DNA from 4 places in the Pseudomonas sp. AC136 genome. Region 3 is predicted to be linked to each of the others. Evidence: predicted binding sites of a transcription regulator. Region 3 holds the regulator's gene; each other region holds the start of a gene.
The links. The regulator FliA, encoded in region 3, starts transcription of late flagellar genes. The targets are predictions, from matches to a motif close to CTAAAGTTTNNNNNNNNNNNGCCGNTAA.
Positions count from the first base shown of each region.

Region 1: a site for FliA is predicted at 2,396-2,423, ahead of ACZZZU_RS12560 (methyl-accepting chemotaxis protein). Genes of this name have one in related genera too.
Region 2: a site for FliA is predicted at 6,106-6,133, ahead of ACZZZU_RS08060 (methyl-accepting chemotaxis protein). Genes of this name have one in related genera too.
Region 4: a site for FliA is predicted at 4,265-4,292, ahead of ACZZZU_RS11995 (methyl-accepting chemotaxis protein). Genes of this name have one in related genera too.

Region 1 is NZ_OZ409865.1:2,779,292-2,786,830, reverse strand. Features, by position in the region: gene ACZZZU_RS12570 (ATP phosphoribosyltransferase regulatory subunit) at 1-946, shown strand, start outside; gene ACZZZU_RS12565 (adenylosuccinate synthase) at 997-2,289, shown strand; gene ACZZZU_RS12560 (methyl-accepting chemotaxis protein) at 2,452-4,386, shown strand; tRNA gene ACZZZU_RS12555 (tRNA-Leu) at 4,518-4,604, opposite strand; gene rnr (ribonuclease R) at 4,815-7,358, shown strand; gene rlmB (23S rRNA (guanosine(2251)-2'-O)-methyltransferase RlmB) at 7,355-7,539, shown strand, end outside.
Region 2 is NZ_OZ409865.1:1,773,463-1,781,001, reverse strand. Features, by position in the region: gene ACZZZU_RS08085 (VRR-NUC domain-containing protein) at 1-1,091, opposite strand, end outside; gene ACZZZU_RS08080 (hypothetical protein) at 1,187-1,459, opposite strand; gene ACZZZU_RS08075 (DUF3108 domain-containing protein) at 1,799-2,509, opposite strand; gene purN (phosphoribosylglycinamide formyltransferase) at 2,518-3,189, opposite strand; gene purM (phosphoribosylformylglycinamidine cyclo-ligase) at 3,189-4,247, opposite strand; gene ACZZZU_RS08060 (methyl-accepting chemotaxis protein) at 4,424-6,037, opposite strand; gene ACZZZU_RS08055 (DUF2066 domain-containing protein) at 6,333-7,421, shown strand; gene ACZZZU_RS08050 (AI-2E family transporter) at 7,448-7,539, shown strand, end outside.
Region 3 is NZ_OZ409865.1:5,039,645-5,047,183, forward strand. Features, by position in the region: gene flhA (flagellar biosynthesis protein FlhA) at 1-894, shown strand, start outside; gene flhF (flagellar biosynthesis protein FlhF) at 910-2,241, shown strand; gene fleN (flagellar synthesis regulator FleN) at 2,356-3,186, shown strand; gene fliA (RNA polymerase sigma factor FliA) at 3,183-3,929, shown strand; gene ACZZZU_RS22620 (chemotaxis response regulator CheY) at 4,014-4,388, shown strand; gene ACZZZU_RS22625 (protein phosphatase CheZ) at 4,408-5,196, shown strand; gene ACZZZU_RS22630 (chemotaxis protein CheA) at 5,208-7,463, shown strand.
Region 4 is NZ_OZ409865.1:2,650,783-2,658,321, forward strand. Features, by position in the region: gene ACZZZU_RS11990 (DUF2207 domain-containing protein) at 1-1,903, shown strand, start outside; gene ACZZZU_RS11995 (methyl-accepting chemotaxis protein) at 2,263-4,203, opposite strand; gene aroQ (type II 3-dehydroquinate dehydratase) at 4,472-4,912, shown strand; gene ACZZZU_RS12005 (shikimate dehydrogenase) at 4,915-5,769, shown strand; gene ACZZZU_RS12010 (TRAP transporter small permease) at 5,833-6,357, shown strand; gene ACZZZU_RS12015 (TRAP transporter large permease subunit) at 6,357-7,539, shown strand, end outside.

The DNA of each region.
Region 1 (7,539 bases), 2.3 Mb from region 3:
CGCTGACATCACGCCGCAAGTGGCTCGCATCGACGCGCATACGTTGCGTCGCGAAGGCCCGAACCGTCTGTGCTACGCCGGCAGCGTGCTGCATGCTCAGCCGCGCGCGCTGACAACCTCGCGCAGCCCGATTCAACTGGGCGCCGAGCTGTACGGCGATGCCAGCCCGGCCAGTGACGTTGAAGTGATCAGCCTGCTGCTGGAAATGCTTGAGCTTGCCGCCGTTCCTGACGTGCATATCGACCTCGGTCATGTCGGCATCTACCGGGGTCTTGCCCGCGCGGCGGGTCTTTCCGGTGAAGTCGAGCAGCAGCTCTTCGATGCGCTGCAGCGAAAAGCCGTCGATGAAGTGGCTTCGCTCACTGAGCACGTGCCCGCTGAATTGCAGAAAATGCTGCGCGCCCTCGCCGAGTTGTGCGGCGAGCGCGAAGTGCTGGACCTGGCGCAAGCCTGCCTGGTCGAGGCGCCTGAAGACGTGCACCTGGCGCTGGACGAGCTGATCGCCATTGCTGACACCCTTGAGCGCCGGTACCCCGAAGTGCCGCTGTACTTTGACCTCGGCGAACTGCGCGGCTACCACTATCACACCGGTGTGGTGTTCGCGGCGTTCGTTCCCGGTGTTGGCCAGTCCATCGCGCAAGGCGGCCGTTACGATGACATCGGCGCTGACTTCGGTCGCGCTCGTCCGGCCACCGGTTTTTCGACCGACCTTAAAACTCTGGTAACGCTAGGCTCCATGCAGCTCGACGAGCCAGAGGCTGGGGTTTGGGCGCCAGACAATCACGATTTGTATCTATGGAAGGCAGTTCGCCAGTTGCGCGGGCAAAACACGCGTGTTGTGCAGGCGCTGCCGGGGCAGGAAGTTTCTGCTGCGCGCGAGGCAGGCTGCGATCGCCAGCTGGTTCTCGTCGATGGGCGCTGGCAAGTGGCGCCGTTGGCTAATTAAAGATTTCCGTCGGCTGCGGCCGGCATCAAGCTTCGAAGAGGACAAGTGTTATGGGTAAGAATGTCGTCGTCCTGGGCACCCAATGGGGTGATGAGGGCAAAGGCAAGATCGTTGATCTGCTGACTGAGCACGCGGCTGCGGTCGTTCGCTACCAGGGCGGTCACAACGCAGGTCATACCCTGGTGATCAACGGCGAAAAAACCGTCTTGCACCTGATCCCGTCGGGCGTACTGCGTGACGGCGTTCAATGCCTGATCGGCAATGGCGTGGTGGTTGCACCTGACGCCCTGATGCGCGAAATCATCAAGCTGGAAGAGAAGGGTGTTCCGGTGCGCGATCGCCTGCGTATCAGCCCGGCCTGCCCGCTGATCCTGTCGTACCACGTGGCGCTGGATCAGGCCCGTGAGCGCGCCCGTGGCGAAGCCAAAATCGGCACCACCGGTCGTGGCATCGGCCCGGCATACGAAGACAAAGTGGCCCGTCGTGGTCTGCGAGTAGGTGACCTGTTCCACCGCGAGCGTTTTGCCGCCAAGCTCGGCGAGTTGCTGGACTACCACAACTTCGTGCTGGTGAATTACTACAAAGAGCCGGCCATCGACTTCCAGAAAACCCTGGACGAGTGCATGGAATACGCCGAGCTGCTGAAGCCGATGATGGCCGACGTGACGTCCGTGTTGCACGACATGCGCCGCGACGGCAAAGACATCATGTTCGAAGGCGCGCAAGGTTCGTTGCTCGACATCGACCACGGCACCTATCCCTACGTCACCAGCTCCAACACCACCGCCGGCGGTATCGCCACCGGTTCAGGTTTTGGTCCGATGTACCTCGATTACATCCTCGGTATCACCAAGGCCTACACCACGCGCGTTGGCTCGGGTCCGTTCCCGACCGAGCTGTTCGACGATGTCGGTGCGTTCCTTGCCAAGCGTGGCCACGAGTTCGGCGCCACCACTGGCCGTGCGCGTCGTTGCGGCTGGTTCGACGCCGTCATCCTGCGTCGTGCCATCGAAATCAACAGCATCTCGGGCCTGTGCCTGACCAAGCTGGACGTGCTCGACGGTCTTGAAACCATCCGCATCTGCGTGGGTTACAAAAACGAAAACGGCGCGGTGATCGACGCCCCGACTGACGCTGACAGCTACATCGGCCTGGAGCCGGTGTACGAAGAAGTGCCGGGCTGGAGCGAGTCGACGCTGGGCGCCAAGAGCCTGGATGAACTGCCGGCCAATGCCCGCGCCTACATCAAGCGAGTGGAAGAGTTGGTCGGCGCGCCGATCGACATCATCTCCACTGGCCCGGACCGCAACGAAACCATCGTATTGCGTCATCCGTTCGCCTAAGGGCTAGCGCCGTCGCTTACGACGGTTAACGAAAAGGGTCGCCAATTGGCGGCCCTTTTTCGTTTCTGAGCGTCTGGTCAGGTGTGGCGGCATGGCACTTGCTGTGCTCAAGTTATCCCAGCAGTTGCCGTCACATCAGGTGACGGATATTGGAGGTTTGTCGTGTCAGCCATCGTTTCTCTCTTGCGTAGCCGCTTGCTGCGCCCGGTCTTCATTGCACTCGGAATTGCACTGCTGGTGCAGGTCCTGGTGGCCGTTGCACTAACTCGGAGCACGGTCGGTGCGCTGGAGGTCGATCTGGGCGCGCGCCTGGGTTCCGACACCCAGCGGCTTGAGTCCGAATTGGAGGAGGCGGGGCGCGAACTGTCTTCGGGCCTGGGCACCTTATCGACACGCACCCGCGAGCGCCTCGCCGCCGGCCTTTCTTCGCGCTTGAAGGAAGAGCAGGCGCAAATGCGCGCCACGCTCGAACAGAACCTCAAAGATTCGGCCAACGACATGGCGCAGCTGTTGGCGGCGGTGGCGCCGCGTGCGATGTGGGATAACGACGGTCCCGCGCTTTCCGAATTTGCCCGGCGCGCGCAACGCAACCCGAACGTGCTGTTCGTGGTGTATGACGATGCGCAAGGGCAACATCTGACCCGTTACCTAAACCGCGAAAATCCGCTGATCAAAGCGCTAATGGATAAAGGCGAGGGCGAGCGGGCATTGGACAAAGTGCTCAACGCGGCGCGTAACGACAAATCCGTTTACCTCATCGAAGCGCCCATCAGCCCTAACGGCGTGGAAATCGGCAAGGTGCTCATGGGCGTTTCCACCGCCTCGGTAGAGCAGCAGTTGGTCGCGCTCGACAAACGTTTCTCCGCGCTGATTGCCAGTGGCGATCAGTTGGTCGCCGATAGCCTGTCGGGCGCTGCTACTGAAAGTACCGCCGCTCTGACGGCGCGATTGAAAGCGGCACAAACCGAAACGGCCGGCATGGCCGACGGCGCTCGTACCTCCGTTCAGGAATCCGCTGCCACATTGAAATGGCGCATCGGTTTGGGCTTGGTGCTGGTGGGCCTTTGCGTGTTGCTGACGCTGGCGATCGTGCTGGGGCGGCGGGTGGTGAGCAAGCTGCACTTGCAGATTGCTGCGCTGAACGATTTGGCAGCGGGCGAGGGCGATTTGACCCGTCGCATCGAAGTCACCAGCCGCGACGAGATTGGCGACATGGCCATCGCTGTGAATCGCTTTGTCGAGAAATTGCAGCCCATCGTGCGTGAGGCGGGCGAGGTCGCGGTCAGCACTGGCGTCGAAATCAAAGGCCTGGCCACTCGCAGCGTTGCGGCCGAAGCGGCTGCTGAACGTCAGCGTGATGAGGTGGCGGGCAGTCTCGAGGCGTTGGCGGTGATGGCTGGCGATGCGCAGGCTGAAAGTCGCGCTATGCAGGCGGCCTTGCAGCGCGTAGTGTCGATTCGCCAGGACGCCAACGAGAACGCCGTAATCGCCACGAAAGTCGGCGCCTTGATTGAGGAGCTGGTGTCCCGCGTTGATGCCGGGTCGGCGGTGATCGAGCGACTGGCGCGTCAGAGCGAACAAATCGAAATGGTGCTGACCGTTATCCACGGCATCGCCGAGCAAACCAACCTGCTGGCGCTCAACGCGGCCATCGAGGCGGCGCGAGCGGGCGAGACCGGTCGAGGCTTCGCTGTGGTGGCGGACGAGGTGCGCGCGCTGGCCAGCAAGACGCAGCAGTCCACGGGCGATATCCAGTCGCACATCACCGCTCTCCAGCAAGGGGCACGTGAGGCGGTGTCGGTGATCGGCCGCGCCGGTCAGCAGGCTAATGAAGGCTTGGCAGCGCTGCGTGACAGCGAGCGGTTGCAGTTGTCGGTGCAGGCGGCGGTGGATGACGTTCACGCCGCAATAAAGGCGGCCACCCAGGCGGCCGCGCATCAAGCCGAAGGTGCCGATGCAGTTCGAGGTCGCGTAGAGGTTATTCACGCAGAAGCGCAGCGTGCCGCCGAAGCGGGTGCGGCGACAGCGGCGAGCGGTCGTGTGCTGGATGGGTTGGCGTCGCGGCTTAAATCCAGCTTGGGTCAGTTCCGCGTTTAACGGCGCGTTCGTTGGGGAGGTCGGGCGTTCCCGGCTTCCTTAACGCTCGCCATTGGCCAAATCGCAGGCACAAAAAAACCGGCCTATGCCGGTCTTTTTGTTGCTGAGGTTGGTAGTACCTCAGTCTAAATTGGTGCCCAGGAGAAGACTCGAACTTCCACGATGTTGCCATCGCTAGGACCTGAACCTAGTGCGTCTACCAATTCCGCCACCTGGGCGTTGAGTTCGTTGATTGCTCAAGTACTTTCAACTACAACAACGTTTGCCGTCGTTGTGGGCGCGAAATATACGGACCAGTTTGAATGTTGTAAACCCCTGATGTGAAAAAAAACTTTATTCGTTCACGTGAGCAGACCAAGATAGCGTTTTCGCGCTTCAATAGGCGCAAGACACTTACTTCTCTATATAGATAAGGCGAACCCTCTCTAATGGCCGATTGGCAATCCCTCGATCCCGAGGCCGCTCGTGAAGCGGAAAAATACGAAAACCCTATCCCAAGTCGTGAGCTGATTCTTCAGCATCTGGCGGATCGCGGTTCGCCAGCCAACCGCGAGCAGTTGGTAGAAGAGTTCGGCCTCACCACTGAAGAGCAGCTTGAAGCCTTGCGTCGTCGCCTGCGGGCGATGGAGCGTGACGGCCAGTTGATCTACACCCGTCGTGGCACCTACGCGCCGGTCGATAAACTCGACCTTATCCTCGGTCGCATCAGCGGTCACCGCGATGGCTTCGGTTTCCTCATTCCGGATGACGGCAGTGATGACCTTTTCCTGAGCCCTGCTCAGATGCGTCTGGTCTTCGATGGCGACCGTGCATTAGCACGCGTTACCGGCCTTGACCGCCGTGGTCGCCGTGAGGGTGCGGTTGTGGAAGTGATTTCCCGCGCCCACGAAACCATCGTTGGCCGCTATTACGAAGAAAGCGGCATCGGCTTTGTCGTCGCCGACAATCCGAAAATCCAGCAAGAAGTGCTGGTCACGCCGGGTCGCAACGCGAGCGCCAAACAAGGCCAGTTCGTTGAGGTGAAAATCACCCATTGGCCAACGCCGCGCTTCCAGCCTCAGGGCGACGTGGTTGAAGTGGTCGGCAACTACATGGCGCCGGGCATGGAAATCGACGTGGCGCTGCGTAGCTACGACATTCCCCACGTATGGCCTGAAGCGGTGCTTAAAGAAGCCGCCAAGCTCAAGCCGGAAGTGGAAGAGAAAGACAAAGAAAAACGCATCGACCTGCGCCACCTTCCGTTCGTAACCATCGACGGCGAAGACGCCCGCGACTTCGACGACGCGGTGTATTGCGAGAAGAACGGCAGCAACTGGCGCCTGTTCTCCGGCGGCTGGAAGCTGTACGTCGCCATCGCCGACGTTTCTCACTACGTGAAAATCGGCTCGGCGCTGGACGACGAATCGCAAGTGCGCGGCAACTCGGTGTACTTCCCCGAGCGCGTAATCCCGATGCTGCCGGAAGAACTGTCGAACGGCCTCTGCTCGTTGAACCCCAAGGTCGACCGCTTGGCGATGGTCTGCGAGATGAGCATCTCCAAGACCGGCAAGATGACCGACTACCAGTTCTACGAAGCGGTCATCCACTCCCACGCGCGCCTGACCTACAACAAAGTCAGCGCCATTCTCGAAACGCCGAAAAGCGCCGAAGCTAAAGCCTTGCGCACCGAGTACGCCGACGTGGTGCCGCACCTCAAGCAGCTGTACTCGCTGTATCAGGTGCTGCTGGCTGCTCGCCATGAGCGCGGCGCCATCGATTTCGAAACTCAGGAAACCCGCATCATCTTCGGCTCCGGCCGTAAGATCGCTGAGATCCGTCCGACCACTCGTAACGATGCCCACAAGCTGATCGAGGAATGCATGCTGGCCGCCAACGTGGCCACCGCCGAGTTCCTTAAGAAGCACGAGATTCCTGCTTTGTATCGCGTGCACGATGGTCCGCCGCCAGAGCGTCTGGAAAAGCTCAAGGCATTCCTCGGTGAGCTGGGCTTGTCGCTGCAACGCGGCAAATCCAAAGAAGGTCCGTCGCCCAAGGACTACCAAGCGTTGCTGGAAGGTATTCGCGAACGGCCGGATTACCACCTAATTCAAACCGTCATGCTGCGCTCGTTGAGCCAGGCGGTTTACAGCGCCGATAACCAGGGCCACTTCGGCCTGAATTACGAGGCGTACACGCACTTCACCTCGCCTATTCGCCGTTATCCGGACTTGCTCACGCACCGCGCCATCCGCAGCGTCATTCGCTCGAAGATGGACACGCCGCACGTTAAGCGCGCCGGCGCAATGATGATTCCGAAAGCGCGCATTTATCCGTACGACGAACCCGCGCTGGAGCAATTGGGCGAGCAGTGCTCGTTGTCCGAGCGCCGCGCCGACGAAGCCACCCGCGACGTGGTGAACTGGCTCAAGTGCGAGTTTATGAAAGACCGCGTGGGCGAAAGCTTCCCGGGCGTGATCACGGCTGTGACGGGGTTCGGCTTGTTTGTCGAGCTCAAAGACATCTATGTCGAAGGCCTGGTGCACGTCACCGCCTTGCCGGGCGACTACTACCATTTCGATCCGGTTCACCACCGCCTGGCGGGCGAGCGCACTGGCCGCAGCTTCCGTCTGGGCGACAGCATCGACGTCAAAGTCATGCGCGTTGATCTGGACGAACGCAAAATCGACTTCGAGCTGGCGCAAGCCACTATCGATGCGCCGATCGGCCGTAAAGGTCGCACCTCGGCCGCGACCAAAGGCGGTGCGCGCGAGCGTGCTGAGAAGGCGAACGCAGCACCTACTTCCGGCAGCGCTGACGTCAAGCGCAGCCGCGAAGTGAAAAGCGCGTTGCTCGCTGAAGCGAAAAGCAAAGGCAAGGCCAGCGCCGCCGGAAAAGGCGCCAAGCCCAGCGCGCATCGCAAAGGCCCGCCGAAAGCTGGCGCTGCAGCACCGAGCAAAAGCGGCGGCGCTCGCAAGCCAAAGGGTAAAGCATGAGTCAGTTGGAAAAAATCTACGGCGTGCACGCCGTAGAAGCCTTGCTGCGTCACCATCCCAAGCGCGTTAAACAGATCTGGCTCGCCGAAGGACGCAATGATCCGCGCGTTCAGTTGTTGCTGGAATTGGCGGCCCAATCGCGAGTGGCGGTTGGGCAGGCCGAGCGCCGCGAAATGGACGC
Region 2 (7,539 bases), 3.3 Mb from region 3:
CTCAGGTGCAGTTGCACGCGCTGCTCCACGCTGAAGTCAGGATGGAACGGCAGGCTCAGTTCGATCAGCCCGGCTTCCACCTTCGCCGGCCGGCTGGCTTTGGCCAGGCCCAACTGCCGATTGAGCCGAGTGAGCGCGCGGCCCACCAGTTGCGCCTCGGCATCATTGACCGGCGCGGCGGCCGCTTGCTGCGCTAGGGCGTGGGCCTGTTCAAAATCACTAAGGCGTTCCAGCACCCGGATCTGCCGCTGCCGCGCCTGCGGGTAGCCGCTGACGCCATACAGCCCCAAGGCGTGTTCAAGCTCGCCGAGGCGTTCTAGGTGCTGGCCAATGCGAAACAGCAGCTTGCCGCGTCGCTCCAAAAGCAGCGGGTTGTCGGTGTGCACCTCGGCGATCTGCTCAATCACTTCGGCCAACGGCTCGCCCGCCTCGAAGCGCTGGCGGCAATTCCATAGGTGGATATAGGTGTCGACGTCTTCACGGCGGGTAAACCCACGAGACTCGGCGCTGAGCTCCACCTGTTCGTAGCGGAAAATGCCCAGGTCCGAGAGCACGAATTCCACCCAGTCCTGATGCAGATTGCCGAAGAACATCAGACGCAGGCGGTCGATCAGTTCGCCAATGGCCAGGGTTAACAAGGGATCGTCCAGCGCCGGGCACCACTGACTGAACGGGCGCTCGCCGGGCAAGTGCTCTTCGAGCTGTTCCAGCAATTGAGGCTTGTTGGCCGTGCGGGTGAGTAGCAAGGCGCCGAAGTGATTGAGCACTTCGTCTTTGCGCAGATAGGCAAACAGCTCGGCGAGGCTCAGCGCGTGTTCGTTATGAACCCAGCCATAGGCCAGCAGCGGCTCGGCGGCCTGGCGCGGACAGCCGATTTCTTCATAGCTGAGCTTGCTGGCGCGAAAGTGCGGCCCTTTGCGCATGATCATCCGCGTGAGCAGCGCTTGCGAAGGCAACGGCAACTCGACAAACACGCGCACGAAGGCCGCCTCGTCGGCGCTCAGCAGGTCGCTGTAGCGCGCAGCAAGCCAGGCCAGCGCCTTGTGAAAGTTGGCCAGGTAGTAGAAACGGGGATCGTCGAGGGAGTGCATCGGTACGCCAAACCACTGTGTGCATGTACAGATACCAGCGCTCGGGCGCGCTGGCAAATACAAATAGATCGGTGGCTTGGCGAGGGCGGTGGCGGTTAGTTATAGGTGATGGTGATCACTGGGTTGTCGAGATCGGTTTGGCTGCCGTCGAGCGAGCCGACCTGGGTTGTAAACGCCGGGGCGCCGCGCGAGCAGGCGTCGTTTGCGGCGCTGGTTGTTACGTGGATATTGGCTGCGGTTTTAGTGGGCTCGATGGTGACTGTGCAGGCGGCTTCAATAATCTGGCCCTCGAAGCGGATCGTGCCGCCGTCGGCAAGGGCGGGTAGGGCGGTGAACAGGGAAAGCAGCAAGGCGAGGCGTGCGGGCATGGCGGTGGCTCCGTGGGCTGATGGCGCACGGGTAAGTTAAGAGGGGTTTGAAGGTAGGTGCCAGATGGGGATGTTTATTTTGTGGGCAGGGTCTTGGATTGATTATTTTCCTACAGGTGTAGGACGGGGTTTTGTGGTTGGGGGATTTGCGGGGTGGGTGGTGATTGAGGTTTGGGGGCGATAGGGCAGCAGCTTCACGATTCTGGATTCCCGAATCGTCGGACCGCCGCCATCGCGGGAATGACGGTGGAGATTAAATGGGCCTCCGTCATTCCCTGCTTCCATCACCCACAAAAAAACCCCGCACAAGGCGGGGCTTTTTTCGCAGTCGGTCAGGCGTTAGCTGCCCTTTACTGCCTTGCCATCGACGCTGCCGTCTTTGAGCATGATTTGGTATTCCTTGCCGTCTTTCTCGACCTGATACAGGCGAACCAACAAGTAATTCCAGTCTTTGGCAAACCACAGCACGGTTTTGCGGCTGCTTTGGGTGGGGTCGCGCACGCGTTCGACTTTGATGGCGTCGACGCTGCCGGCCATGGTTTCGACTTTCTCTTCGCCCAGCACGCGGAAGTCGTAGGTTTCAATTTCGCCGCCATCAACCACTTGGTAGCTCATGGTTTTTTTGCCGGCTGCGACGTCGGCTTGCAGCACCACTTGATAGGTGGATTTATCTTGCACGCCACGGTTGAGTGGCAAGGACACCTGATCGCCACGGTCGCTGCCGATGACTTTCTTGGCTTCCCAGTCGAAGTCCAACTCAACCGATTTGCCCTTGCCCAGGCCGCTGCGTTCGTAGCGGTAGGTTTGTGGCAAGAAGGCGTTGTTGTCGATGCGGAAGGCGCTTTCTTCGGTAAGGCCGGCCACCAACATGGAGGCTTTGAAGTTCAGCAACCAGCGGCCGTCTGCTTGTTTTTGCAGACTGCGCTCGGCAGTGCCGCTAACGGGAAGCTGCTTCCAGTCGGCGGTGTAGCTGGCCGAAAAGGGTTTCAGCTCCAGGGCCTGCGCCGGCAGGGTGAGCACGGCGAGGACGAACAGCAAGGCGCGACGCATAAAGTCTCCTAGGTTCGAATCAAATGGCCAGTGGCCGGTAACAACTGCTGGTGGAGCATTGCCCCCTCGCGGGTGAGTTGCAAGTCGCCGGTGGCAAACCAGCGAACCGCGAGCGGGTAAATCTGGTGTTCCTGTGCGTGCACACGGTTGGCCAGGCTTTGCGCCGTGTCATCCGAGCGCACCGGCACAACTGCTTGTACGACCAGAGGCCCTCCGTCGAGTTCCTCCGTTACAAAGTGCACGCTGCAGCCGTGTTCGCGGTCGCCGGCATCCAGCGCGCGCTGATGGGTGTGCAGGCCTTTGTATTTCGGAAGCAGGGAAGGGTGGATGTTCAGCAAGCGCCCTTCGTAGTGCCGCACAAAGGCGCCGCTGAGGATGCGCATGAAGCCGGCCAGCAGCACGAGCTGCGGTTGGCAGCTGTCGATCAGCGCCATGAGCGCGGTGTCGAACTGTTCGCGGTCGGTAAAAGTGGTGTGGTCGAGCACATGGGTGGCGATGCCGGCCGCCTTGGCCCGTTCCAGGCCATAGGCGTCGCTGCGGTTGGAGATGACGGCGCAAATCCGCGCGGGGCTGTGCGCTTGCGCGTCAGCACCGCCGTGGAGATCGTCGATCAATGCCTGCAGATTGCTGCCCGAACCGGACAGCAGAACCACCACGTTGCAGGGTGAGGCGTCTGGCATTAGTGGGCTTTCAGGTTGTTCAGCACAACGCGCTCGGCATCGGCTGCGCCGGCGTTGATCTGGCCGATCACCCAAGGCTGCTCGCCGCTGGCACGCAGGTTGGCCAGAGCCGCTTCCACGTGTTCCTGAGCCACGCAGATCACCATGCCTACGCCGCAGTTCAGCACGCGGTGCATTTCGGTTTCGTTGACGTTGCCTTGTTGCTGCAGCCAATCAAACACGGCCGGGCGTTTCCAGCTGGCCACGTCGACCACAGCCTGAGCGCCGTCTGGCAGCACACGCGGAATGTTGTCCAGCAGGCCGCCACCGGTGATGTGCGCCATGGCTTTCACGGCGCCGGTGTCTTTGATCAGCTTGAGCAGCGGTTTGACGTAGATGCGCGTCGGGGCCATCAGCAGTTCAGTCAGGGCTTTGCCTTCGAGCTGAACGGTTTCGATGTCGGCGCCAGATACTTCGATGATTTTGCGGATCAGCGAGTAGCCGTTGGAGTGTGGGCCGGACGAAGGCAGGGCGATCAGGGCGTCGCCGGTTTGCACCTTGGAGCCGTCGATGATTTCAGACTTTTCCACCACGCCAACGCAGAAACCGGCCAGGTCGTAATCTTCGCCTTCGTACATGCCAGGCATTTCTGCGGTTTCGCCGCCCACCAGCGAGCAACCGGCCAGTTCGCAGCCGGCGCCGATGCCGGTGACCACGGTGGCAGCTACATCCACGTTGAGCTTGCCGGTGGCGTAGTAGTCGAGGAAGAACAGCGGCTCGGCCCCGCACACCACCAAATCGTTGACGCACATGGCGACCAGGTCCTGGCCGATGCTGTCGTGTTTGTTCAGGTTCAAGGCCAGGCGCAGCTTGGTGCCCACGCCGTCGGTGCCGCTGACCAGGACCGGCTGTTTGTAGCCAGCGGGGATCTCGCAGAGGGCGCCGAAGCCACCCAGGCCGCCCATCACTTCCGGACGCGCGGTGCGCTTGGCCACGCTTTTGATGCGCTCGACCAGGGCTTCACCTGCATCGATATCGACGCCGGCGTCCTTGTAGCTAATGGAGGGTTGCTTGCTCATAGATCCAGGCCTTTAGAAAGGGATGTTCGGGGAGCGACCGAGACAGGCGTAGGCACTTGGCCAGCGCGCGGAAGAGGCACGGTCTGCGAAGGCGCGCGATTTTATCAGGCTTGCCCGTAGGCGGCCATCCGCGCAGCCGGATGGCCAGAAAATTAATAAAAAACGCGGGGCCAGGCCTACAGACGAAAGCGATCGACCGATAACGACAGCTGCCCGGCCAGACCCGAGAGTTCATCCGTGGTGTCGGCGGTTTTGCCAATTACCGTGCTGTTGCTGACCGACATGCTGGCGATGGTTTCCACCTGATGGGCAATCTCGTTGCTGGCCAGGCTTTGTTCGCCGATGGTGCGGCTGATGTCGTTCACCAGTTGCGTGGTGCTCAACGTGGCGGCCAGGATTTCGCGAATCGCCCGTTCCACATCGGCGGTCACGGCCATGCCTTTATCCACCTGCGCCACGCCGGCTTCCATGCTGTTGGCGGCCTCGCGGGTGCTGGTTTGAATGCGCTGCACCATGGCGGCAATTTCCTGGGTCGAAGCGCTGGTGCGGCCCGCCAGGCTGCGCACTTCATCTGCCACCACGGCAAACCCCCGGCCCTGTTCGCCGGCCCGCGCTGCTTCAATGGCGGCGTTTAGGGCGAGCAGGTTCGTTTGGTCGGCGATGCCCTTGATCACCTGAATGATGCTGAAAATCTGCTCGGACTCTTGGTCCAGCGTGCGGATCACCTGCGCTGATTGCTGCACGGAGCGGGCGATGCCGTCCATGTCTTGCACCACTTGGTGAATCACTTTGCCGCCGTCGTTCGCCAGGCGCTCGGCCTGGTTGGCCATGTCCAGCGCCTGACCGGCATGGCGGGTAATTTCCTCAATGCTGGCGGTCATTTCGCTGGCAGCGGCGGCCATGGTGTTGGACGCCTCGCTTTGTTGCGTGCTGCTGTTGGCGACTTGGTGGCAGCCGGCGCTGAGTTGCTGGGTGAGGCTGTTGACGTTGTTGGCGTTGCTGCGCACCACGCCGATCATGTCGCGCAGGTCGCGTTGCATGGTGGCCAGGCTGCGGATCAGCGCGCTGGCTTCGTCCTGGGTAGCTGGCTCTTCGATGCGCCGGCTGAGGTCGCCCTGGGCGATGCTGGTGGCAATTTCACTGGCAGCGAGCAGCGGTCGCATGATGCCGCGAATGATCCATGCGCCTTGCAATACCAACAGCACCAAGCTCGCTATTAACACAACGGTCAGCGTGAGGTTGGCGGTGCTGATGGCGCTTTCGGTGTCTTTCGAGGTTTGCCCGGTGTTGCTCTCGATCAGCTCGCTGAGGGCGGCCATTTCGCCTTCCAACTTGCTGAACGCCGCGTTGAACGTGGGCAACTGCCCTTGTGCCGCGTCGGGGTTGGTGAGCGCTTGGGCGACGATGGCTTCGGCGGCAGCGATGTAGGAATCAAGGCTGGGTTTGACCGTGTTCAGTCCAGCCTTGATTGCCTCGTTCACCGGCAATTTCAGGTTGTCGGCCAGCACCTCGCGAAAATGCCCGGCGTGTTCTTCCAGGCTACTGCGTGCTTCGGCAGCGGTGGTGGGGCTTTTGCCCAGCCCGACTAACATGGCCGCCAACACATCGGCGCGCAGGGCGTCGTGCATCATGTCCGCTTCCATATGGTTGCGCAGGGCACTGAGGCTGGTCTGATTGGCTCGTACGGCATCGGCCACGTGGTAGTTACCCACGAAGCCAACCAGGCTGAGAATCAGCGCAGCCAGCAGGCCGGTACCGGTTAGTAGCAGCAAACGTAATTTTATCGACACCGCAAGTACCCCTTCCTTTGTTGGCCAAACGGCGCCTGTGCTGCTCGCCTAATGTGCTTATGTGCTGCGTATCGGCCGGCCGCTGTGCTTGTTGAGCGGGACGTTTGATTAGCTAGTTAAGCCGCAAATGTAAGGGCGTGCCGGTTGTGCGGGTTATATGCGCTCGACAGCCCCCAAGTCGCCTGTTTAAGGTAGGGCTCTTTGCATTAAGGTAAGGCGCGTTTTCGCAGCGCCGCACCGCCGTCATGCGACTGGCCACTAGCGCTGGCGCCCCTTTCCGAGCCGAGAGCCCATCATGCGTTTGTCCGCCTCACTGTTCAGCCCGTTACTCGCCCTGAGCTTGTCGTTGTGCAGCCTCGCGTCCCAGGCAGCGAGCGTTGAAGACCTGTATCAAGTGCGCCAACCGGTGACCAGCCAGCAACCGCAGGAACGCGCCGCCGCCCTCAGCAGCGCCCTCGATACGCTGGTGCTGCGCCTGACCGGCGACAACAAAGCCCTAACCAATCCTGCCATTGCCGAACTGCGCAAAGACCCGCAGCAATTGGTTAGCCAATACGCTTACGAGAATGGTCCGCCTGAAGTGCTGGTGGTCGACTTCGACGCCATCAGCACCGACCGCAGCCTGCGTCAGGCCGGCATTCCATTGTGGAGCGCCAACCGCCCTGCGGTGCTGGCTTGGTGGCTGAACACCACGGCCGAAGGCGCCAGCCTGGTGGGCGACAGCCAGCCAGCGGCCACGGCGCTGCAACGTGCCGCGCAAAACCGTGGCTTGCCGCTGCGTTTGCCAATTGCCGATCTCAACGAACAACTGGCCGGTACCGCTGAAAACCTGGCGGCGACCAATGCCGATGCATTGAAAGAACCGTCTGCCCGCTATGGCGCCGACGCCTTGTTAGCCGTAAACGCTCAGGAAGACGCAGGCAAATGGCAGGCGCAATGGCGGCTGTGGATGGGCGAGAGCCGCGAGCAGGGCAAAGCCGAAGGTGCCGACGCCGATGCGCTGGCCGACGCAGTAATGCTCGCCGTTAGCCAACGCCTGGCCACCCACTTCGTCGCGGCGCAAGGCGCGGCCCAAGCGTTGACCTTGGATATCCAGGGCGCCGACCTTAACCGCTACGCCGAGCTGCAACGCCTGCTGGAACCGTTCGATGCCCGCCTGCAAAGCGCCGTGGGTGATCGCTTGACCTACCAAGTGAAGGCCAGCCCCGACCAGTTGCGTGCGCAGCTGGCCCTGGCTCGCCTGCGCGAGTTGCCGCCAGAACCGGTTGCCGCCGCGCCGGTAGACGCCAGCACCGCGCCCGCCGGCCAAGCGCCAACACCTGCGCCAACACCTGCGCCAATGGCGCCTGCACCGGCGACCAACGTGCTGCATTACGGCTGGTGAATTCTTCTCCCTTGAGGTTGTTGAGCATGACTGACTCACGTCATTGGCCATGGATTGCCGCGCTGGTTGTGCTCGGTGTTCTGCTGTACGCCATTCACCCAATACTTTCGCCCTTTCT
Region 3 (7,539 bases):
CTCATGCCCTCGGTGCACATCCGCGACAACCTCGATTTGCAGCCCAACGCCTACCGTTTGACGCTCATGGGCGTAAGCCTGGCCGAAGCCGAGATCTACCCGGATCGCGAATTGGCGATCAACCCTGGCCAGGTGTTCGGCACGCTCAACGGCGTGGCCGCCAAAGATCCGGCGTTCGGTCTGGAAGCGGTGTGGATCGACCAGTTCCAGCGCGATCAGGCGCAGTCGTTGGGCTACACCGTGGTGGACGCCAGCACCGTGGTCGCCACGCACCTGAATCAGGTGCTGCACAAACATGCCCATGAATTGCTCGGCCACGAGGAAGTGCAGCAACTGCTGCAGTTGCTGGCCAAAGGCTCGCCGAAACTGGCGGAAGAACTGGTGCCGGGCGTGGTGTCGCTGTCGACCCTGCTCAAGGTCCTGCAATCGTTGCTGCAAGAGCAGGTACCGGTGCGGGATATCCGTTCCATTGCCGAAGCCATCAGCAACGTGAAGAGTCAAGATCCCGCCGCCATGGTGGCCGCAGTTCGCGTCGCGCTGTCGCGCTCAATCGTCCAAGGCATTGTGGGACTAGAGCCGGAGCTGCCTGTGATCACCTTGGAACCCAGGTTGGAACAGATATTGCTCAATAGCCTACAGAAGGCCGGTCAAGGCTCCGAGGATGGCATTCTTTTGGAGCCGAGCATGGCCGAGAAGCTGCAGCGTTCCCTGGTGGACGCCGCGCAACGCCAGGAAATGCTCGGTAAGCCAGCGATTCTGCTGGTAGCCGGTCCGGTTCGGGCGATGCTCTCGCGGTTCGCACGGTTGGCAGTACCGACCATGCACGTGTTGGCGTACCAGGAAATCCCAGACAACAAGCAGGTCACCATCGTTGCCACGGTGGGTCAGAACTGAACTGAGGCTTAGGTCATGCAAGTTAAACGCTTTTTCGCCGCCGATATGCGTCAAGTCATGAAGTTGGTTCGCGATGAGCTGGGCGCCGATGCGTCCATCATCGGCACGCGCCGTGTCGCCGGAGGCGTGGAACTGACCGCGGCCCTGGACTACCAGGCGCCGGTGATGCCTGCCCGCCAGCCGAACCCTGAGCTTGAGAACGAGCTGCGTCGCACGCAGTCGATGCTGGTGTCGGCGCAAGCCGATCTGGCGACCCGTGTGGCCGGCGAAAAAATGAAAGACGGCCAGTTGTTCGCCAATGAATCGATCGTTGCGCCAGAATTGCCGGCCTCGTTCGTGCGCCCAGAGCGGCCAAAACCGGCTGCCGCGCCTGCGCCAGAACCTGCGAAGGCGGTGGCAACCGACCAGCGCAGCCTTGATGCCATGCGTTTCGAATTGAACGGCCTGCGCGAGCTGATTGAAGTGCAACTGGGCTCGATGGCCTGGGGTCAGATGCAAAGTCGCCGTCCGCAACAGGCTGCGCTGTGGCGTCGTCTGCAACGCATGGGCTTGCCGGCAGAATTGTCGCGCGTGTTGTTGGAACGGGTGTCTGCCGTGTCCGAGCAGCGTCAGGCCTGGCGCATGATTCTTGCGCACCTGGCACACGCGATCAAAACGCCGAAAGTCGAGCCGCTGGAAGAGGGCGGGGTGATCGCGCTGGTTGGCCCGGCTGGTATGGGTAAAACCACTACACTGGCAAAAATGGCGGCGCGTTATGTTTTGAAATACGGCGCGCAACACGTGGCGCTGGTGAGCATGGACAGCTACCGCATCGGTGCTCAGGAACAGCTGAAAACCTTGGGCCGCATTCTTAATGTGTCAGTGACCCAGGTGGACCCCGGTACCTCGTTGACCCAAGCGCTGGAGCCGTTGGCGCGCAAGCGTGTGGTGCTGATCGATACCGCTGGCTTGCCGGGCAATGATCCGGCGCTGCACATGCAGTTGGAAACCTTGGCGGGTCGTGGGGTCAAATCGAAAAATTATCTGGTGCTGGCCGCTACCAGCCAGAGCCAAGTGCTCAAGGCGGCCTACCATAGCTATAAGCGTTGCGGTCTGACTGGCTGTATTCTTACCAAGGCCGATGAAGCGACCAGTTTGGGCGAGGTTTTAAGTCTGGCTATAAGCCAGCATCTACCGGTAGCCTATCTGGCAGACGGTCCGCGCATTCCAGATGACTTGCACGTTCCACGCAGTCATCAGTTGGTGAGCCGCGCCGTGAGTTTGCAGGCGCCTCAGGAGCCCAGCGAAGACGCCATGGCCGACATGTTCGCCGGGCTGTACCAGAACCCGGCGCGTCGCGCAGGCTGATTCGCTGTAGAGCAAGGCAGTAACGAAATTTAGTCGTTCAGGTGGGCCCGGTGCCGGGCCTGAACGTAATCAGCCAAGTGGCCTCAGTCGAGCTAGACAAGGTGTGTAGATAACATGGGTATGCATCCCGTACAGGTGATCGCGGTGACTGGCGGCAAGGGTGGCGTCGGCAAGACCAATGTATCGGTCAATCTTTCCCTGGCCCTGGCTGACCTCGGTCGGCGTGTGATGCTGATGGACGCCGACCTGGGCCTGGCTAACGTCGACGTGCTGTTGGGCCTGTCGGCCAAGCGCACCCTGGCCGACGTCATCAGTGGCGAATGCGAACTGCGCGACGTGCTGCTGCAAGGGCCGGGCGGCATCCGCATCGTGCCGGCAGCCTCTGGCACGCAAAGCATGGTGCAGCTCACGCCCATGCAACACGCTGGCCTGATTCAGGCGTTCAGCGACATCAGTGACAACCTCGACGTATTGGTGATCGACACCGCCGCCGGTATCGGCGATGCGGTGGTGAGCTTTGTGCGCGCGGCCCAGGAAGTGATTGTGGTGGTGTGCGATGAGCCCACTTCCATCACCGACGCCTACGCCCTGATCAAACTGCTGAACCGCGACCACGGCATGAGCCGTTTCCGCGTACTCGCCAATATGGCGCACAGCCCACAGGAAGGTCGCAACCTCTTTGCTAAGCTGACCAAAGTGACTGATCGTTTCCTCGACGTCGCCTTGCAATACGTCGGCGCTGTGCCTTACGACGAGTCGGTACGCAAGGCGGTACAGAAGCAACGCGCAGTTTATGAGGCCTTCCCTCGCTCCAAGTGCGCGCTGGCATTCAAGGCCATCGCGCAGAAGGTCGACACCTGGCCGTTACCAGCCAATCCGCGTGGGCACTTGGAGTTCTTCGTGGAGCGTCTGGTCCAGCAACCGCTTGCTGATACGGCCGTATGACATCAGGCAATGGGCTCCGTATGTATAGCAAGGCACAGGCGCAGGACTCCCAGCACCAGTTGATCGAGCGTTACGCGCCTCTGGTCAAACGCATCGCCTACCACTTGCTGGCACGTTTGCCGGCAAGCGTGCAGGTGGAAGATCTGATCCAGGCCGGCATGATCGGTCTGCTTGAAGCGTCAAAGAAATACGACTCCAGCAAAGGCGCCAGTTTTGAAACTTTCGCCGGCATTCGCATACGTGGATCTATGCTGGATGAGGTACGCAAGGGCGATTGGGCACCGCGTTCGGTGCACCGCAACAGTCGCATGGTCAGTGACGCAATCCGAAAAATTGAAGCCCGAACGGGTAGAGACGCTAAAGATCAAGAAGTTGCGGCCGAACTCCAATTGAGTCTCGAGGATTACTACGGCATTCTTGGCGACACTTTGGGCAGCCGCTTGTTCAGTTTCGACGACCTTCTTCAGGACGGCGAGCACACAGGTCTGCGTGAAGACGCTGGCATTACCCACTTCGAGCCTTCGCGCGATCTGGAAGATGAACGCTTCCAATCGGCATTGGCGGCGGCCATCTCTGGACTGCCTGAACGTGAACAGTTGGTGTTGTCGCTGTATTACGACGAAGAACTGAATCTCAAGGAAATTGGCGAAGTGCTGGGGGTCAGCGAATCGCGGGTCAGCCAGTTGCATAGCCAGTGTGCCGCTCGTTTGCGTGCACGCTTGAGCGAGTGGCGCGCTAGCTGAGCGGCACTGCCAGTTTCTCGATTCAACGCGCATCCAGGTGCTGGGTGCGTTTAGGACTGTACGGAGGTCGACTTGGACAAAAACATGAAAATCCTCATCGTTGACGACTTCTCAACGATGCGACGGATCATCAAGAACCTCTTGCGTGACTTGGGATTCACCAACACCGCTGAGGCTGATGACGGAACCACCGCTTTACCCATGCTGCAAAGCGGCAGCTTCGACTTTCTCGTCACTGACTGGAACATGCCGGGTATGACCGGTATCGACCTGTTGCGTGCGGTTCGCGCCGATGACCGTCTCAAGCACCTGCCGGTGCTGATGGTGACCGCCGAGGCCAAGCGCGATCAGATTATCGAAGCGGCGCAGGCCGGGGTGAATGGCTACGTAGTGAAGCCGTTCACAGCTCAAGTGCTGAAAGAGAAGATCGAAAAAATCTTCGAGCGTGTTAACGGCTGATCCCGGCCGTGGGGGCAATATGGCGCACGACGATCTACCCATGGGCGACCTTGAGTCGTCCCTAAAATCCAATGCCCGCGAGCTCGTTGATAGCCTTGAAAAAGGTAATTTTGGCGAAGCGGTGCAGCTCATTCATGAGCTCAACAAAGTGCGTGATCGTGGTCTTTACCACGAAGTGGGAAAACTGACGCGTGAGCTGCACAACGCCATCGTCAACTTCCAACTTGACCCACGCGTTCCACATGCCAAGGAAGTGTCGCAAATCACCGATGCCACCGAACGCCTGAACTATGTCGTGACGATGACCGAGAAAGCGGCCAATCGCACCATGGATCTGGTGGAGCAGAGTGCGCCGCTGGTTAACGATCTCAACGATGAAGCCACTGCGCTGGGCGCCGACTGGGGTCGCTTTATGCGCCGCGAGTTGGGTGCCGAAGCGTTCCGCGAATTGGCCAAACGCATCGAACTGTTTCTCGCCCGAAGCGAACGTGACAGCAGCAAATTGTCGGGGCACCTCAACGACATTTTGCTCGCCCAGGATTACCAGGACCTCACCGGTCAGGTGATCAAGCGCGTTACGCAACTGGTTACCGAAGTGGAAAGCAACCTGCTGAAACTGGTGCTTATGGCCAGCCAAGTGGACCGTTTCGCAGGTATCGAGCACGACCATGCCGTGCTGCGCGCCGAGCAAGAACAACAAAAAGAGCCTTCTCATGGTGAAGGTCCGCAGATTCATGCCGATAAGCGTGAAGACGTCGCTTCCAATCAGGACGACGTGGACGATCTGCTATCAAGCTTGGGATTCTAGGGAGCACACAGATGAGCTTCGGCGCCGATGAAGAAATCCTCCAGGACTTCCTGGTAGAGGCCGGCGAAATTCTTGAGCAGTTATCGGAACAATTGGTCGAGCTGGAAAGCCGCCCGGATGATTCCAATCTGCTCAATGCGATTTTCCGCGGATTCCACACCGTCAAAGGTGGCGCCGGCTTCCTCCAGCTCAATGAGCTGGTGGAGTGCTGCCACATTGCCGAAAACGTGTTCGACATCCTGCGCAAGGGTGAGCGGCGCGTTGACTCGGAATTGATGGACGTCGTTCTCGAAGCTCTTGATGCCGTCAACGGCATGTTTTCTGAAGTGCGCGAACGCACCACGCCGACACCGGCTACGCCAGAGCTGTTGGCGGCGCTGGCGCGTTTGGCCGAGCCGCAGAGCGCCGCAGAATTGGCCGGTGCGACTGCCGAACCAGAGGCTGAACCCGAACCCGACGTTGCCGAGGCGCCCGTTGCGGCAGAGGCCTCTGGCGATATCACCGACAGCGAATTCGAGCAGTTGCTCGATGCCCTGCACGACGAGCCCAAAGCGCCCGTGGCAGCTGCCAGCGGTGATGAAATTACCGACGACGAATTCGAATCGCTGCTCGACCAGTTGCACGGCAAGGGCCAGTTCGCTGTTGCCCCGGCCGCGCCCGCTGCGCCGGTTAGCGCACCGCCTGCCAGTGCAGCCCCGGCTGCTGCCGGTGGTGGCGATGAAATTACCGACGACGAATTTGAAGCGCTGCTGGACCAGTTGCATGGCAAAGGCAAATTTGTTGAGCCCGTCGCTGAACCGCAAGCACCCGCCGCGCCAGTAGCAGCGGCAACGCCGGCGGCGAGTGGCGCTGGCGACAACATTACCGACGACGAATTCGAAGCCTTGCTGGATCAACTGCACGGCCAAGGCAAATTCGTAGAACCCGCTGCCCAGGCGCCAGTGCCGGCCGCCGCCGCGCCGGCGAAAGCCGCTGCACCTGCGCCCAAGCCTGCCGCGAAAGCCGAGCCGGCCAAACCTGCCGCCCCGGCTAAACCTGCCGCTGCGCCGGCCCCTGCGCCCGCTGCTGCTGCCGCTGATAAAGCCGGCCCAGCTGCCGAAGCGGAAACCACCGTGCGCGTCGACACCGCGCGGTTGGACGAAATCATGAACATGGTCGGCGAGTTGGTGCTGGTGCGTAACCGTCTGGTGCGCCTGGGGCTTAACAGCGGCGACGAGAACATGTCCAAGGCCGTATCCAACCTCGACGTGGTCACGGCGGATCTGCAAACCGCGGTGATGAAAACCCGCATGCAGCCCATCAAGAAAGTGTTCGGGCGCTTCCCACGTCTGGTTCGCGATCTGGCCCGTAGCCTTAAGAAAGAAATCAACCTGGAGCTGGTCGGTGAAGAAACCGACCTCGACAAAAACCTGGTTGAGGCACTGGCCGACCCGTTGGTTCACTTGGTGCGCAACTCGGTCGACCACGGCATCGAGTCGCCGGAAAAACGCGAAGCCGCCGGCAAAAGCCGTGGCGGCAAAATCGTGCTGTCGGCGCAGCAAGAGGGCGACCACATCCTGCTGTCGATTTCGGACGACGGCAACGGCATGGACCCCGACGTCTTGCGCGCCAAAGCGGTGGAGAAGGGCGTGCTCGATAAAGACGCCGCCGACCGCCTCAGCGAAGCCGAATGCTACAACCTGATTTTCGCGCCGGGCTTCTCGACCAAAACCGAGATTTCCGACGTGTCGGGCCGTGGCGTGGGCATGGACGTGGTGAAAACCAAGATTTCCCAGCTCAACGGCATCATCAACATTTACTCGGCCAAAGGCCAAGGCACCAAAATCGTCATCAAGGTGCCGCTGACCTTGGCGATCATGCCGACCTTGATGGTCATGCTCGGCAACCAGGCGTTTGCGTTCCCGCTGGTTAACGTCAACGAAATCTTCCACCTCGACCTGTCGCGCACCAACGTGGTCGACGGTCAGGAAGTGGTGATTGTGCGGGACAAAGCTTTGCCGCTGTTCTACCTCAAGCGCTGGCTCATCAGCAGCGCCCAGCACGAAGAGCAGCATGAAGGCCATGTAGTGATTCTGTCGGTGGGCACGCAGCGTATCGGCTTTGTCGTCGATCAGTTGGTGGGCCAGGAAGAAGTCGTGATCAAGCCGCTGGGCAAGATGCTCCAAGGCACTCCGGGAATGTCCGGGGCCACCATTACAGGTGATGGGCGCATTGCCCTGATTCTGGATGTGCCGAGCATGCTCAAGCGTTACGCACGCCGCATCTGATGCGGTGTGTCACTCAGCGTAGATAAGGCATGGAGCGTGGCATTTACGGGACGTAAATAAGCGCTCCGCCTGCTTG
Region 4 (7,539 bases), 2.4 Mb from region 3:
AGAGGTATCAGCGCAAAGCCTTTTCGACAGCAGCTCGCGCGTCGACAAAGAGCGCATCGATCATTTCGACATCACCGTCAAGGTCGAGCCCAGCGGCAACCTGCTGATCACCGAGCGCATCCAAGTGACCGCCACGGGCGACGAAATTCGCCACGGCATTTACCGCGACATTCCCACCACCTACAGCTTGCCAATGGAGCTGGTGCGCAAAACGCCCGTGGACCTGCTGAGCGTGACGCGCGACGGCGTCAGCGAGCCGTTTAAAAAAGAGCGCCAGCGCTGGGGCGTGCGTTATTACCTGGGTTCGCCGGAGGAATATGTCGAGCCCGGCCAGCACGTGTACGAGCTGCAATACCGCATGGATGCGCAGCTGCATTTCACCGCGAACAAAGACGAGCTGTATTGGAACCTCACCGGCAATCAGTGGAAGTTTCCGATCATGCAGGCCACCGCCACGGTGGAACTGCCGGAAGGCGCGCGTATCGACCAGATGACGGGCTACACCGGCTATACCGGTAACCGCAGCGGCCGCGCTTACGAGGTGGTGAGCCAGCGCGACAACGTTGTGAAATTGGCGACCACCCAGCCGCTCGCAGCCGAAGAGGGGTTTACCGTCGCGCTGGATTGGCAAGCGGGCCTGGTGAAGCGCCCCAATGCGTTCATGCGCGCGGCCAGACTGGTGTGGGACAACCTCAACGTACTCATCGCCGTGCTCGCTGCGCTGGGGCTGTTTGCCTACTACTACCGCTGGTGGAACAAGGTCGGTCGCGACCCCGCCAAGGGCATCATCGTGCCCCGCTATGACGCGCCGAAAGGCCTCAGCCCGGCCGCTGCCGGTTACGTCTGGAACAAAGGCTTCAGCACAGACTTCAGCAACCTCGAAGCCATGACCATCACCGTGACGGACCTGGCGCGGCGCAAGGTGCTGAGCATTGCCGACTCACCCACCGGGCGCGCGTTTATTGTCAGCAAAGGAGAGCTGGATGCGCAGGCGCAGCCCCACGAGCAGGCGCTGTTCGACAAGCTGTTTGACGGCGGAGCGAAGAAGATTCGTGTTGGTGAGAAGTACGTCAGAGCCTTGAGCAATGCGCTGGATGCCCACAGCGAAAAGCTCCGCGAATGGGGCGACACGCTGTTCAGCAAAAACCGCAAACCGTGGTGGCTCGGCTTGTTGGGCGCCCTGCTAGCGTTTGTGGCGATGGGGCTGCTCGGCGACCCGGTGGTGCTGTTCAGTATTTTTCCGATCGTGCTGATTTCCGTCGGTGTCGGCTTGAGCGTTTGGGGTTGGCGCATGCTGACGGGCACGCCGCGCCAATTCATCGGCGTGGTGCCGCTGCTGTTCGGTTTGCCATTTGGCTTTGGCGGTTTGAGCCTGCTGGTGCTGATGTTCAACACCACCTCGCCCATCGCCACGGTCAGCGTGGTGACGATGCTGGTGTTGATCGTACTGTTCCGAGGTTGGCTGGAAGCGCCGACCGTAGAAGGCCGCGCCACACTCGATGCACTGGAAGGCTACCGCGACTACCTACAACTGGCCGAAAGCGACAGCCTGGCCCGCGCCGCCGATGCGCCAGCCATGAGCATCGCCTTGTACGAGCGGCACCTGCCGTACGCCATGGCGCTGGGCGTGGAAGAGCAATGGACCGCCCGACTGAGTGAAGCCATAGAAAGCGGCGCCGTGCAGTGGAGCGAGCCGACCTACAGACCCTCGTGGTACCGCGACAGCAGCCGCTTTACCACGCCGGCCGCCATGAGCGGCGCCCTGCTCGCCGCCGCCAGCAGCGCCTCGACACCGCCGCCGAGCCCGTCTTCTGGTTCGAGCTCAAGCTCGGGCAGCAGCAGTTCTTCCGGCGGCGGATCGTCAGGTGGCGGCGGTGGGGGTGGCGGTGGCGGTGGGTGGTAAATAGCGGGCGGCTAACCTGTAGGAGCGGCTTTAGCCGCGAGCTTTTAATCTCAGCCCAGGTATCGCCATTTCCAGGCCCGGCCATCGCGGCTAAAGCCGCTCCCACAGAATTTCGCTGTCCTGTAGGAGCGGCTTTAGCCGCGAGCTTTTCCCCAGATCAGAAACCCATTTCCAGGCCCGGCCAATCGCGGCTAAAGCCGCTCCTACAGAATTCCGCTGTCCTGTAGGAGCGGCTTTAGCCGCGAGCTCTTGATCTCAGCCCAGGTATCGCCATTTCCAGGCCCGGCCATCGCGGCTGAAGCCGCTCCCACAGGATTTCGGTGCCCTGTAGGAGCGAGCTTGCTCGCGAAGCTTCTGCTTTAAACCCGGAAGCGCTGCACCAGACTTTGCAGATGCCCACCCAGGCGCGCCAGTTCAACACTCGAGGCGGCGGTTTCTTCGCTGGCGGCGGCGGTTTGTTCGGAGACGTCGCGCACGTTCAATACGCTGCGGTTGATCTCTTCGGCCACGGCGGTTTGCTCTTCGGCAGCGGTGGCAATCTGCAGGTTCATGGCCTGAATCGCCGATACCGTGCGGGTGATGCTGCCCAAGGCATCGCCGGCGCTGCGGGTCAGTTGCACGCTGCTGTCGGTGAGCTCGCGGCTGCTTTCCAAGGTACTCGCCACTTGCTGAGTGCCGCTTTGCAGGCCGCTGATCAGGTCTTCAATTTCTTCGGTGGATTGCTGGGTGCGCTGCGCCAGGCTGCGTACTTCGTCGGCAACCACGGCGAAACCCCGACCGGCTTCACCGGCACGGGCGGCTTCGATGGCGGCGTTCAACGCCAGCAGGTTGGTTTGCTGGGCCACGGATTTGATCACGTCGAGCACGCTGCCGATTTTGTCGCTTTCGCGCTTGAGCTCGTTCATGGCGTCCGTGGAGTCGCCCACGGCAACGGCCAGGCGCTCGATCTGCGCCACGGCTTCGCCGACAACCCGGTCGCCGTCACGGGCTTGCAAGTCCGCCGCCTTCGCCGCTTCAGAGGCTTCCTCCGCATTACGCGCGACTTCCTGAACGGTGGCGGTCATTTCATGCATGGCGGTGGCGACCTGGTCGGTCTCGATTTTCTGGTTGTTCACACCGGCGCTGGTTTGTTCAGTCACGGCAGATAGCTGCTCTGCCGCGCTGGCGATTTGCGTAACGCCATCGCGAATGCCGCCAATCAATTCACGCAGACCCAAGGTCATGTTCTGCATGCTGGTTTGCAGCTGACCCAGCTCGTCACCGCGACGGGTTTCGATGTCGTGGCTGAGGTCGCCCGAGGCGATGCGTTCCACACGGCGCAGCACGGTTTGCAACGGGCCGACAATTTGCCGGGTGATAAACAACGCAGCGATCAGGCCCAGCACTACTGCAATCAACGAGGCCACCAGCAGCACAATTTTCGCCTCGGCTTCTTCCTTGTCGCGCTTGGTGTTCTGACTCACGGTGAGCTGCGCGCAGGCGTCGAAAATCTGTTTGATCTGGACATCCAGAATGGTTTGCGCCGTCGCGATATTGGCCAGCGCCGCAGCGAACTGGCCGACCGTAGCGCGATAGCCGTTCAGTGCGTCGGCGGCTTTTTGCAAGCCGGCGGCCTGCTCGCTGGAAACTTTGTCAGAAAGGGTTTTCAGGTTGCCAAGTGCCTGATCGATGGCGGCGAGCGCCGGCTGTTGCAGCTCAACCCGGCCGCTGTACGTAAAGCCGCGCAGCTCGAAACGTGCAGTTTGAATCAGGCTGTTCTGCGCGATCAGGGCGTCGAGCACTTGCTGGTGTTGCTCGGCGTTTTCTTCGCTGACGGTCTCGGCACGAACCGCCGTCGAAACGTTGCCCACCTCCGCAACTGCCGCGTCGGCGAACTTGCCAAATTGGCCGCGCAGGGCTTCGCGGGTGGCGACGGCCTGGGTCATCTGGCTGAAGGCTTGGCGATACTGGCTGCTGGCATCGCCCGCCTGCTTGAGCAACACCAGGTCGTTCGGCGACTTCATGATCTGGTTGGCGCTCTGAACGCCGGCGTCGAATTTGTCGAGATTGTCGACCACGGCGGCGTTATGCGCGGCGTCGCTGTTTTGCGCGTAGGTCAGGCGAGCAATACGCACGTCGCGGGCAATGGCGCCCAGTTTGGAAATGGCCGCCAGCTTGTCGCCGCGCTCGAGCACCGAGCTCAACCCCAGCCAACCGGCCAGCGTGATTAACAGCGTGAGTAGCAGCACCGATGCAAAACCAAGGGCCAGTTTTGCGCCGACACTGATATTGCTCAGCGCCTGAGTAAGCCATCCAAACATGGGAGTCTCCAGAAAAACGAGGCAGAGGCGGCCAGCTCTAGTCGGCTGGCTCCTGCGCAATATATCGACTTATCCGACGCAACCTTAAGGAACATTTGGCGCCCTGATACTGGCACTGCTGCCGACTGCGGTGCCGATGCAAAAGTGGTCGATTATCGAACGGCGCACACAGCGCCCATTGACCGAATTAACCGGTTAGTACATTTTCTCCTACACGCTTTTGGCCGCTCGCCTGCCAGAACAACAATAAGAAATGGAGAACGCTTGTATGCCCCGTACCGTGCTGGTGCTTAACGGCCCCAATCTCAATATGCTCGGCACCCGCGAACCGGCCACCTACGGCCACGAAACCCTCGCTGATATCGCTGAACTGTGCCGCCGTACCGGCAGCGCCCTGGACCTCAGCGTCGAGTTCGAACAAACCAATCACGAAGGCCGGTTGATCGACTGGATCCACCAGGCCCGCGGCCGCTGCGCCGCCATCGTGATTAACCCGGGCGCCTGGACGCATACCTCGGTCGCCATTCGCGACGCTTTGGTCGCCAGCGAATTGCCGGTGATCGAAGTACACCTTTCCAACGTGCACAAGCGCGAAGAATTCCGTCACCACTCATACGTGTCCGGCATCGCCGTGGCCGTGCTCGCCGGGTTCGGCAGCAACGGCTATCGCATGGCTGTTGAACACGTTGCTCATCTGCTCAAGGCCTGACCATGTCCCGCACCCGCAGCATTCTGGCCGGCCTGATTGGCGCCGGCATTCAGGCCTCGCGCACGCCGGCCTTGCACGAGCATGAAGGCGACGCTCAGGGCATTCGCTACCTGTATCGCCTGATCGACATCGACGCCCTGAAGATGGACCTCGACGACCTGCCCGCCCTGCTCGACGCCGCCCAGCACACCGGCTTCACCGGCCTGAACATCACCTTCCCGTGCAAGCAGGCGGTGATCCCGCTGCTCGATGAGTTGTCGCCGGAAGCGCGCGGCATCGGCGCGGTGAATACGGTGGTGTTCGAGAATGGCAAGCGCATCGGCCACAACACCGATTGCTTGGGTTTCGCCGAAGGCTTCCGCCGTGGGCTGAGCGATGTAGCCCGCGCGCAGGTGGTGCAAATGGGCGCAGGCGGTGCAGGCGCAGCGGTGGCCCATGCTTTGTTGATTGAAGGTGTTGAACAGTTAACTATTTTTGACGTGGACGCCGGCCGCGCCAGCGACCTGGCGGCGAACCTCAACGCGCATTTCCCAGGCAACCGCGCGAGCGCTGGCGCCGACCTGGCAGCCGCCATGGCGAGCGCCGACGGCCTGGTGAACACCACGCCGATGGGCATGGCCAAACTGCCCGGTATGCCGGTGCCCAAAGCCCTGCTGCGTGCGCCGATGTGGGTGGCGGAAATTGTGTATTTCCCCTTGGAAACCGAACTGCTTCGCGAAGCCCGCGCCTTGGGTTGCCGCACGCTCGACGGCGGCACCATGGCGGTGTTCCAGGCAGTAAAAGCTTTTGAATTGTTCAGCGGCGCGGCGGCAGATGCCTCGCGCATGCAGGCGCATTTTTCGGCGATGGGCGCTTAACGATCACGACCAAACGACACCCCTAACATGGCGCCCAGCGTTGGCGCTTACGAGATCACAACAATGACAAAAATGATCGATCTGTATTTCCGCTTTCTGAAGCTGATCGTCGTGCTGTGCATGCTGGGCATGGTGCTCATGGTGTTCGGCAACGTGGTCATGCGGTACGCCTTCAACTCGGGCATCACCGTGTCGGAAGAACTGTCGCGCTGGTTGTTTGTGCTGATGGTGTTCCTCGGCTCGCTGATCGCCTTGCGCGAGCGCAGCCACCTGGGCCTCGACCTGCTGATCAAAAAGCTGCCGCCGTTCGGGCGCAATCTGTGCCTGGCCGTCGGCCATTTGCTGATGCTGTTTATCGCCTGGCTGGTGCTCAGCGGCAGTTGGCAGCAGGCGCGCATTAACCTGGATGTGGTCGCCCCCGCCTCGGGCCTGTCGATGGCCTGGTTCTACGGCATCGGCGTGCTGTTCGGCCTGACTGCCATCCCGGTGATTGCTGGCGAATTGGTGCTGGCCCTGCGCGGTCGGTTGCCGCAAGGCAAAGCCGGCGTCGAATCGGTGCACCTGCCAAGCACTGAGGGGAACCGCTAATGACGCTGATCCTCTTCCTCGGCACCCTGCTGGGCACCATGGCCCTGGGTATTCCGATTGCCTTTGCGCTGCTGCTGGTGAGTGTGGTGCTGATGTGGCAACTCGACCTGTTCGACGCGCAGATCATTGCCCAGAACCTGCTTAACGGCGCTGACAGTTTCCCCCTGCTGGCGGTGCCGTTCTTCATGCTGGCCGGTGAGGTCATGAATGCCGGCGGCTTGTCGCGGCGCATCGTCAACATTGCCATGGCCATGGTTGGCCACAAGCGCGGCGGCCTGGGTTACGTGGCGATTATTGCCTCGTGCCTGCTGGCCTCGTTGTCCGGCTCGGCCGTGGCAGACGCGGCCGCTCTGGCTGCGTTGCTGATTCCGATGATGGTCCAGGCTGGCCACAACCGCGAACGCGCGGCGGGGCTGATCGCTTCGGGTGGCATCCTGGCGCCGATCATTCCGCCGAGCATCGGTTTTATCGTGTTTGGCGTGGCCTCTGGCGTGTCGATTTCCAAGCTGTTTCTGGCCGGCATCGTGCCGGGCATCATGCTCGGGGCGTCGCTGGCGGTGGCTTGGTGGTTCGTCTCGCGTAGCGAAAACGTGGCCACGCCGCCCAAGGCCAGCCGTGCGGAAATTCTCAAAACCCTGCTGGACGGCAGCTGGGCGCTGGGCCTGCCGCTGATCATCATTTTTGGTTTGAAGTTCGGCATTTTCACGCCCACCGAAGCGGCTGTGGTGGCGGCGGTTTACGCCTTGTTCGTGTCGCTGTTTATCTACCGCGAACTGAAGTTCAGCCAGCTCTATGAAGTGGTGTTGTCGGCGGCGAAAACCACGTCGGTGGTGATGCTGCTGGTGGCTGCTGCCATGGTGTCGTCATGGCTGGTAACCATCGCCGATCTGCCCGGCCAGCTCACCGATGTGCTGCAACCGTTCCTCGACTCACCGACCACGCTGCTGCTGATGATTATGGTGTTGATCATTCTGGTCGGCATGGTCATGGATATGACGCCGTCCATCCTAATTCTTACCCCGGTGCTGATGCCGGTGGTGAAGCAGGCTGGCATTGATCCGGTGTATTTCGGCGTGCTGTTTCTGGTGAACACCTCCATCGGCCTGATCACCCCGCCAGTGGGCACGGTGCTCAACGTGGTGTGTGGCGTGGCCAAGTTGCGGCTCGATGAAATCACCCGCG